DNA from 2 places in the Cobetia sp. ICG0124 genome. Region 2 is predicted to be linked to the other one. Evidence: riboswitches for the same ligand, from Rfam matches in the RefSeq annotation. Region 2 holds a riboswitch; the other holds the start of a gene.

Region 1 (4,343 bases), 1.3 Mb from region 2:
CAGAAGTGGGCGACCTTGGCCGAATCCTTGGGCAGCGTCTCGTCGTGGAAGCTGCGCGCGGTGTCCGGGTCAAGGCCCAGATTGAACTGGTCTTCCCAGCGGAACTCGAAGCGTGCCTTGGAGAGTGCATTGTCACGACGTTGCGCGCCCGGATGCCCCTTGGCCAGATCCGCGGCATGCGCGGCGATCTTGTAGGTGATGATGCCAGTCTTGACGTCGTCCTTGTTGGGCAGGCCCAGGTGCTCCTTGGGGGTCACGTAGCAGAGCATGGCGCAGCCGAACCAGCCGATCATCGCGGCACCGATACCGGAGGTGATGTGGTCGTAGCCCGGGGCGATGTCGGTGGTCAGCGGGCCGAGGGTGTAGAAGGGCGCCTCGTCGCACTCGCTGAGCTGCTTGTCCATGTTCTCCTTGATCAGGTGCATCGGCACGTGACCCGGACCTTCGATCATGACCTGGACATCGTGCTGCCAGGCGATCTTCGTCAGCTCGCCGAGCGTCTCGAGTTCGCCGAACTGGGCGGCGTCATTGGCATCGGCCACCGAGCCCGGGCGCAGGCCATCGCCCAGTGACAGGCTGATGTCGTAGGCCTTGCAGATCTCGCAGATGTCCTCGAAGTGGCGATAGAGGAAGCTTTCCTCGTGATGCGCCAGACACCACTTGGCCATGATCGAGCCACCGCGCGAGACGATGCCGGTCACGCGGCTGGCGGTCAGCGGCACATAGCGCAGCAGGACGCCGGCGTGGATGGTGAAGTAGTCGACGCCTTGCTCGGCCTGCTCGATCAGCGTGTCGCGGAAGATCTCCCAGTCGAGATTCTCGGCCACGCCATCGACCTTCTCCAGCGCCTGATAGATCGGCACCGTGCCGATGGGCACGGGAGAGTTGCGCAGAATCCATTCACGGGTCTCGTGGATGTTGGCGCCGGTCGAGAGATCCATCACGGTGTCGGAGCCCCAGCGGATCGCCCAGGTCATCTTGTCGACCTCTTCCTCGATGGAGGAGGTGACCGCCGAGTTGCCCAGGTTACCGTTGACCTTCACCAGGAAGTTGCGGCCGATGATCATCGGCTCGCTTTCCGGGTGATTGATGTTGGCGGGAATGATGGCGCGGCCACGCGCGACTTCCTCACGCACGAATTCGGCGGTGATCTCGTCGGGCAGGTTGGCGCCGAAGCTGTGACCCGGGTGCTGGTGGCCCAGAATGCTCTCGACGGAGTCGCTGCCCTGATATTCCTCACGCAGCGCGATACGACGCTGATTCTCACGAATCGCGATGTACTCCATCTCCGGCGTGATAATGCCCTGGCGCGCATAGTGCAGCTGGGTGACATTCTTGCCCGGCAGGGCACGACGCGGGCGGTGGTCCAGCTCGAAACGCAGGGACGACAGGCGCAGGTCGGCCTGGCGCACGCGACCATATTCGCTGCTCAGCTGATTGAGCTGTTCGGTATCGCCGCGCTCCTCGATCCACTTCTCGCGCAGTGGCGCCAGCCCGCGACGAATGTCGATCTCGACCGCCGGGTCGGTGTAGGGGCCGGAGGTGTCGTAGACGACGATCGGCGGATTCTCTTCCAGACCGCTGGAGGTCTGGGTCGGCGAGCAGCCGATCTCGCGCATGGGCACGCGGATGTCCGGGCGGGAGCCTTCGATGTAGATCTTGCGCGAGCCGCTCAGCGGCGCGATGGCGGCGGCGTCGACTTGGGCTTCACTGGCGAGATGGCGACTGCCATCCTTGCGACCGGCACGTGCGCGCGCCTTCGGCGCAGCCTCAGGCTGGGGGGCGAGCGACGGTTCTGCGGCGTTGGTGGCTTGCGGATCTTGAGTCGTGGGGGTAGTGCTCATGCAGGTCTCCTCAAAGGGCGACGTCACGGCAGACGTCATCATGGGAAGACCGTGCGCAGGGAGAGGATGGCCATCGCCGACTCCTTGCCAACAGGTGGCCCGGGAGCGAGGCGGCCGCGGGCAGCGGCTGACCATCAGCTTGATTCCTACGCCGGTCCTAACCGGTTCAGGTTCCACGGGACCCCTTGCTGGCAGCCTCGCCCATTTGGCGGCGAGGTGATGCATGCAGGATCTCAGCCGGTTCCACCGGCACCCCGTCAAGCGTGCTCAGAATTCAATGCGGGCATGGGCGACGGCCTGCCACGGATCAGTCGCGATCAAGGCCCATCTGCCAGAAGTCGATCTCGAGACGCGTCGCATCGCGGAAGACATCCACCAGCTCGCCCAGCCGGCGCTCCGAGACCTCCGAGAGCCGAGCGTCCAGCCATTCACGTTCGGCGTCCACCGCTTCCTTGAAGTCATCGCTGGAGTACATCGCGATCCAGTCCGCGTACGGATTGTCCTCGATCTCGGTGGTGTCCTGATCCAGCAGCCACTCGGCGATCTCGCCGTAGCCGATCAGGCAGGGCGCGAGCGCCACGTGCAGATCGAGAAGATCGCCGCGCTGGCCGCAATCCAGTACGTAACGGGTATAGGCCAGGGTGGCGCGGGATTCCGGCAGCTCACTCAGGTCATCCTCGCTGATGCCCCACTCGCTGCAGTAGCCGATATGCAGATCGAGCTCGGTATTGAGGATGGTGTCGAGACTGGCCGTGGCCTGACGCAGCTCCGCGAGGGTGCGGCTCTTGTAGGCGGCAAGCGCCCAGGCGCGCGCGAAGTGGATCAGGAACAGGTAGTCCTGCTGCAGGTAATGGCGGAAGGACTCCTCTGGCAGACGACCTTCCCCGAGCTGGCGAACGAAGTCATGCTCGAGATAGTCGCGCCATTCCTCGGCGCAGGCACTGGTCAGGTCTGAAAAGCTGGGCATGGAAGAGGTGAAGATGATGTGCGGCAACACTTCGCGCTTGATCCCTACGCCGGTACTAACCGGATCAGGTTCGGCGGGATCGTCATTCACGCACCTCGATGCAAGGCCTCGAACAGTGCGAATGACATCTCAGCCGGTCTTACCGGCACCCCGTCAAGCTGTGACTCAGACGTCACGATATCTCGAGTGTAACAGTCCTGCGGTGCAGGAAAGATGTCATGCAGGCTGACAGGAGGAGAGGTTCGCCATCAGGGCTGGGAAGTGTCGCCTCAGGCGCACCAGATCGTGAGGCTCATCGACATCCCAGCTGACAGGCAGGCAACCGACGCTTCTGCCTGCCTGAGCCAGCAGTGCAAGAGTCTCCCGGCTCACGTCGGCATGGCTCCAGTGATCCAGCTGGAAGGCCGCCGGGCAGGCTGCTTTCAGGCCAATCAATCCGTATCCCCCGTCTTCGCTGGGCTGCAGCACCGCCTCATGGTCATGCAGGCACCGCGCCGCCTCGCGCAGACGTTGACTGTCCAATGCGGGCAGGTCAGAGCCCATCAGCAGCACGGGGCCTGCGGGCAGGTGGCGCAGCATGGCCTGATGCATGCGCTCCCCAAGCCCACCCTGTGGCTGTGCCTCGAGCGTGACGCAACTGATCCTCAAGGTCCGTCAGCAGGGCTGCCTGCTCAGGTTGCTGCCGGGCGTGCTCGGGGGAGGGAGTCAGCATCACGACCACCTTGCCGAGGCGTGAGGCGCAGGCCTGCTGAACGATTCTGCGCAGCATGCGCGAGTAGAGGCGTGCCGCCCCCTCGGGACCGAGGGCAGGGATCAGCCGCGTCTTGCATTGTCCGGCCAGTGGCAGGCGGCCGAAGATGATGAGCGTCGGGCGCATGTCATACGCGGCCGTGTCGGTTTCCCTGTCAGCAAGCGAGGCTTCAGGCATGAGGCAAGCCACGCTGTTCACACGCCTGAGCGGCGGCACCATAACCATAGAGGCGCGCCAGACGGACAGGAGATACGCCACCCCAGGCTGCCAGGCGCAGCCCCCACATCTTGAGGATGGTGCGACAGACGCCATGGGTTTCCCAGCGTCTTCCACTGGTAGTGACTCTGGCGGAGAGGTTCAGCGGCGAGGTCAGTCGCTTGAGCCTGACGCTCAGCTGGATGTCCTCCATCAGGGGCACGACGGGAAAGCCCTCGATGGCCTCGAAGGTGGAGCGTCGTACGAACTGGGTCTGATCACCCGTGCTGATGCTGGTCAGGCGTGAGCGCAGATTCATCAGCGTGGCGATCACGGGCAGCAGCGGAGAATCTCCTTCGATGTCGACATCGAAGCGACCCCAGTCGCACTCGCGATGCTCGACGAGGGTCTCTGACAGTACCGAGAGGACATATGCCGGCAGGCGCGTGTCAGCATGCAGGAACAGCAGCCATTGGCCACGAGCCTGAGAGGCACCGGCGTTCATCTGCGTTGCCCGGCCCGGATCACTGCTCAGGCAGCGATCGCACAGCGGCGTTGCCAGCTCGCGGGTAGTATCCGTGGAGCC
Region 2 (4,343 bases):
CGGCAGCGCGAACTGCAGCATCGTGGAGGGTGAGACCAGCAGACCCAGCATCAGGAACAGCACGATCTGGGACAAGTGGGCCAGTCCGTCATGCACCGGCAGGATGTGTTCGAGGTGGCGCCCCGGATGATTGCCGATCATCAGGCCACACAGATAGATGGCCAGGAAGCCACTGCCACCGAGCTCATTGGTCGTCGCGAACAGACTCAGGCCCAGCGCCAGCGCCAGCAGGGAATAGAGGCCGGGCGCCAGATCCAGATAGCGCATCAGACGGGCGATCAACCAGCCACCGGCGATCCCCATGCCCGCGCCGACCCCGAACTGCAGCGCGAAGCTCATGAGTCCGGCGGCGACCCCCGACAGCTGTCCGGTCAGTATCTCGGCCAGAGTGATGGTGAGGAAGATGGCCATCGGGTCGTTGGTACCGGACTCGATCTCCAGCGTCGCCCCGACCCGCTCGTTGAGGTGCACCCCCTGCCCGCCCAGCAGCGAGAACACGGCGGCGGCATCGGTGGAGCCGACGATGGCACCGACCAGCAGGCCTTCGATCAGGGTGAGGTCAAACAGCCACATGGCCAGCAGCCCCACCAGCCCGCTGGTCATGAAGACCCCGACGGTCGCCAGCACCAATGCCGGCTTGAGACCCGCGCGGAAGGTCGAGAGACGGGTGCGCAGACCGCCATCGAGCAGAATGAGTGCCAACGCCAGATTGCCGATCAGATACGCGGTAGAGGCATCATCGAACTGGATGCCGAGCACGCCATCCTCCCCCGCCAGCATGCCGAGTCCCAGGAACAGCAACAGCAGGGGCATGCCGAGACGAGCCGAGACCCGACTTGCCAGCACGCTCAAGGCGATGAGCATGCCCGCCAGCAAGAAGTAATAGTTCAGATTCTCTACCACGTGTGCTCCCCCGCCATTCCCGGCACCAAGTCTCGAATCACGTCTGCGACGGCCCAGAGACAGTATTCCATGTCAGCGACGAGGCTGCAGAGAAATTTCTCAAATATTCATGGACTTGCGATCAACATGTCAGGCTTCTCGGCGACACCCAGGCCGGGGCTGCCGCCAGCTCGGCGTAGCGGGTCGGACCGAAGGCTTCCATCGCCCACAACAGGGCTCGGCACAGCTCACGCTGACCGTCGATATCGACCATGCGCCCATGACGCGAATAACCGGCGAGGAAGGCCTCACGCTGACTCGGCGTCTCCAGCAACAACTCGATCAGTGCCCAGTCGAACTCGATCGGGGCCCACACCAGAGCCTCCCAGTCGCTCCATACCCAGCCGGTGGCGGCGCACAGATATTGGTCCGCGCGCAGGTCCGGCAGACTCCAGACGGCGCGAGCGGGATGCGAGAAGGTGCGTGATGGCAGGTCCCCCAGCTCGTGGGACAGGGGATGGCGCGCGAGAAAACGCGTCACGCGGGCATTCCAATGCAGCAACGGCATGGGCTGGGCAAGGGGCTGACCAAAGCCGGACACGGTGTCCTGATGCAGCCGCCCGACCTGATCTCCCAGCAACTCACAGAAGGTGTCACTGAGATCACTGGGCTGACCGCTGGACCACGGCAGGTGCCAGACGGGCGCGCCATCGAGACGTCCCAGATAGGTCAGCGGCAGCGGAGGGATGGGCAACCGCGCCGGCAACGCGCCCGCCAGCCGTGTCAGGGCCTCAGGTTGCGCCCAGCGATCGGCGCCGAAGACACCGCGCATCGCTCGCCAGAAGGGGTCGTGATCCGGGCCGGTTCGCGCCAGCTTGATCAGGCCGGGGGTGCCGCCACGCTGCCGCCACAACCAGTTGGCACTATCCGGCCAGGCAAGTGCCAGCGGCTCCAGCGCATGCCCCAGATAGGTGGAAAGACGGCGAGTCAGCGCATCCTCCGGCCAGCCATTGGGCACGGACCGGCGGGCAGGTGACGGTACACTGTCGGCCTGGATGGGGGTGCCCGAAAGTGGGCTGAGAGCCGATGCGTCACGTCGCATGGCAACCCCTGGAACCTGATCCGGTTGATACCGGCGGAGGGAATTCCGGTCACCTGCCCAAGCGTCAGGCGCCCTGCGTGCTTCCTCCCCTCGGCATGCCGCCTGACCACGGATGACACTGTGTCGCTGGGACTCTCCCTCAACAACGCTCGCATCGATTACGCCAGCCATACGCTGTTTCGTGATCTGTCGGCGCGTCTGGATGCCGGAAGCTGGACGGCCCTGCTGGGCCGCTCGGGCTGTGGCAAGAGCTCACTGCTGCGCCTGCTGGCCGGCCTCGAGATGCCCGACCATCACACGCTGGAACTCACCACCGATGACGGCAAGCCACTGGCGGGTCGCGTCGCCTGGATGGCGCAGCAGGACCTGCTGCTGCCCTGGCGCCGGGTGCTGGACAATCTGTGTCTGGGAGATGACCTCCATCGTCGCCCTCGCGATACCGAGCGGGCCCGCGAACTGCTGGCAGCGGTGGGTCTGGAGGGGCGCGAGCAGGCCTGGCCAGACGCCCTCTCCGGCGGGCAACGCCAACGCGTTGCATTGGCGCGAACGCTCTATCAGCAGGCTCCGGTGGTGATGATGGATGAACCCTTCTCCGCAGTGGACGCCATCACGCGACTCGAACTGCATGATCTCGCCAGCCGGCTGCTGGACGGACGCACCGTGCTGATGGTCACGCATGACCCGCTCGAGGCGTTGCGCCTGGCCGACCAACTGCTGGTGCTGCGTCCGGGCCGCGACAGCCAGCAGGGGGCAGTGCTCGACTGCCTGCCCGGGCTCTCGCCGCCTCGCCCGGTGCCGCTGGACCTGCCCGCCCTGCAGCAGGCCCAGTCCGAATTGATCACACGCCTGCGCGACGGCGAGGAGACGCCATGAAACGCCTGCATGCCCTGCGTCATCTCGCCATCAGCGCCGCCGTCCTGCTGGGACTCTGGCAACTGGTGATCATCACCACGGCCGTGCCGCCCTACATCCTGCCAGCGCCACTGGCAGTCGCGGAGGTGCTGGTCCGTCAGGCCCCGATGCTGGCACACCACGCCGGCATCACCTTCGCCGAGATTCTTGGCGGGCTGGTACTGGGGGTCCTTCTCGGGCTGAGCACCGCGCTGGCACTGGCGTTCATCCCTCGTCTGCGGCGCACCCTGCTGCCATTGCTGCTGATCAGCCAGGTGATCCCGCTGTTCGCGATCGCTCCACTGCTGGTGCTGTGGCTGGGCTATGACATGCTCTCCAAGGTCGTGATGGCCACGCTGATCATCTATTTCCCCGTGGCCTCCACCGGCTACGACGGCTTGCGCCAGACTCCTCAGGGCTGGCTGGATCTCGCCCATACCCTGGGTGCCAGCCCGTGGCGACTGCTGCTGCATGTCCAATTGCCCGCCGCGCTGCCGGCATTGGCCTCCGGCGTGCGCATGGCAGCGACAGCCGCCCCCATCGGGGCCGTCATCGGTGAGTGGGCCGGCGCAAGCCAGGGCCTCGGCTATCTGATGCTCAATGCCAATGCCCGCATGGAAATCGACCTGATGTTCGCCGCCCTGCTGGTGCTGGTCGCCTTTTCGCTGCTGCTGTATTTCACGCTGGATGCCCTGCTGCGTCGCCTGATGCCCTGGCATCGAGATCGCCTGACCCGTTTGAACTGAGCCGCCACCGATGCCAAGCCCCTCACGCACCTCAAGGTCATGCTCGACTGGTACACCAATCCCGGCCACGGGCCGCTGGTGCTGGCTCAGGAACTGGGCCTGTTCAAGCAACATGGTCTGGACGTCGAGCTGATCGCTCCGGCAGACCCCAGCGTCCCCCCCAAGCTTGCCGCAGCGGAGCGCGTCGACATCGCCATCAGCTATCAGCCCCAGCTGCACCTGCAGGTGGATCAAGGGCTGCCGCTGGTGCGCATCGGCACGCTGGTGGCCACCCCGCTCAACGTGGTGGTCGTGCGCGCGGACAGTGACATCCAGTCGATGGCCGACCTCAAGGGCAAGCGTGTCGGCTATTCCGTCGGTGGCGTGGAGGAAGTCCTGCTGTCCACCATGCTCCAGAACAGCGGCCTGACACTGGATGACATCACCCTGACCAACGTCAACTTCTCGCTGACGCCGTCACTGCTGACCCGCAAGGTCGACGCCGTCACCGGGGCATTCCGCAACTTCGAACTCGCCCAGATGGCACAGGAAGGCGTCAAGGGCCGCGCCTTCTACATCGAGGAAGAAGGCGTGCCGACCTATGACGAACTGATCTTCGTCGCCAACAGCGACAGCTATTCTCGCAAGCACGAGCAGTACGCCGCCTTCCTGTCCGCCGTCGGTGAAGCCACCGCCTGGATGATCAACCACCCTGACAAGGGCTGGAAGCTGTTCCGCGAGTC

What was found. Region 2 has a riboswitch for thiamine pyrophosphate ahead of CU110_RS10010 (ABC transporter ATP-binding protein). Riboswitches for the same ligand answer to the same signal wherever they lie in the genome.
Region 1: another riboswitch for thiamine pyrophosphate. It lies ahead of thiC (phosphomethylpyrimidine synthase ThiC); the one in region 2 lies ahead of CU110_RS10010 (ABC transporter ATP-binding protein).

The regions. Positions count from the first base shown of each region.
Region 1 is NZ_CP024893.1:874,724-879,066, forward strand. It holds gene thiC (phosphomethylpyrimidine synthase ThiC) at 1-1,844, opposite strand, end outside; TPP riboswitch at 1,971-2,111, opposite strand; gene tenA (thiaminase II) at 2,152-2,811, opposite strand; TPP riboswitch at 2,836-2,974, opposite strand; gene CU110_RS03975 (DUF2064 domain-containing protein) at 3,028-3,402, opposite strand; gene CU110_RS03980 (TIGR04283 family arsenosugar biosynthesis glycosyltransferase) at 3,732-4,343, opposite strand, start outside.
Region 2 is NZ_CP024893.1:2,159,235-2,163,577, forward strand. It holds gene CU110_RS10000 (potassium/proton antiporter) at 1-903, opposite strand, end outside; gene CU110_RS10005 (hypothetical protein) at 1,025-1,900, opposite strand; TPP riboswitch at 1,930-2,043, shown strand; gene CU110_RS10010 (ABC transporter ATP-binding protein) at 2,105-2,857, shown strand; gene CU110_RS10015 (ABC transporter permease) at 2,854-3,621, shown strand; partial or broken gene CU110_RS10020 (ABC transporter substrate-binding protein) at 3,661-4,260, shown strand.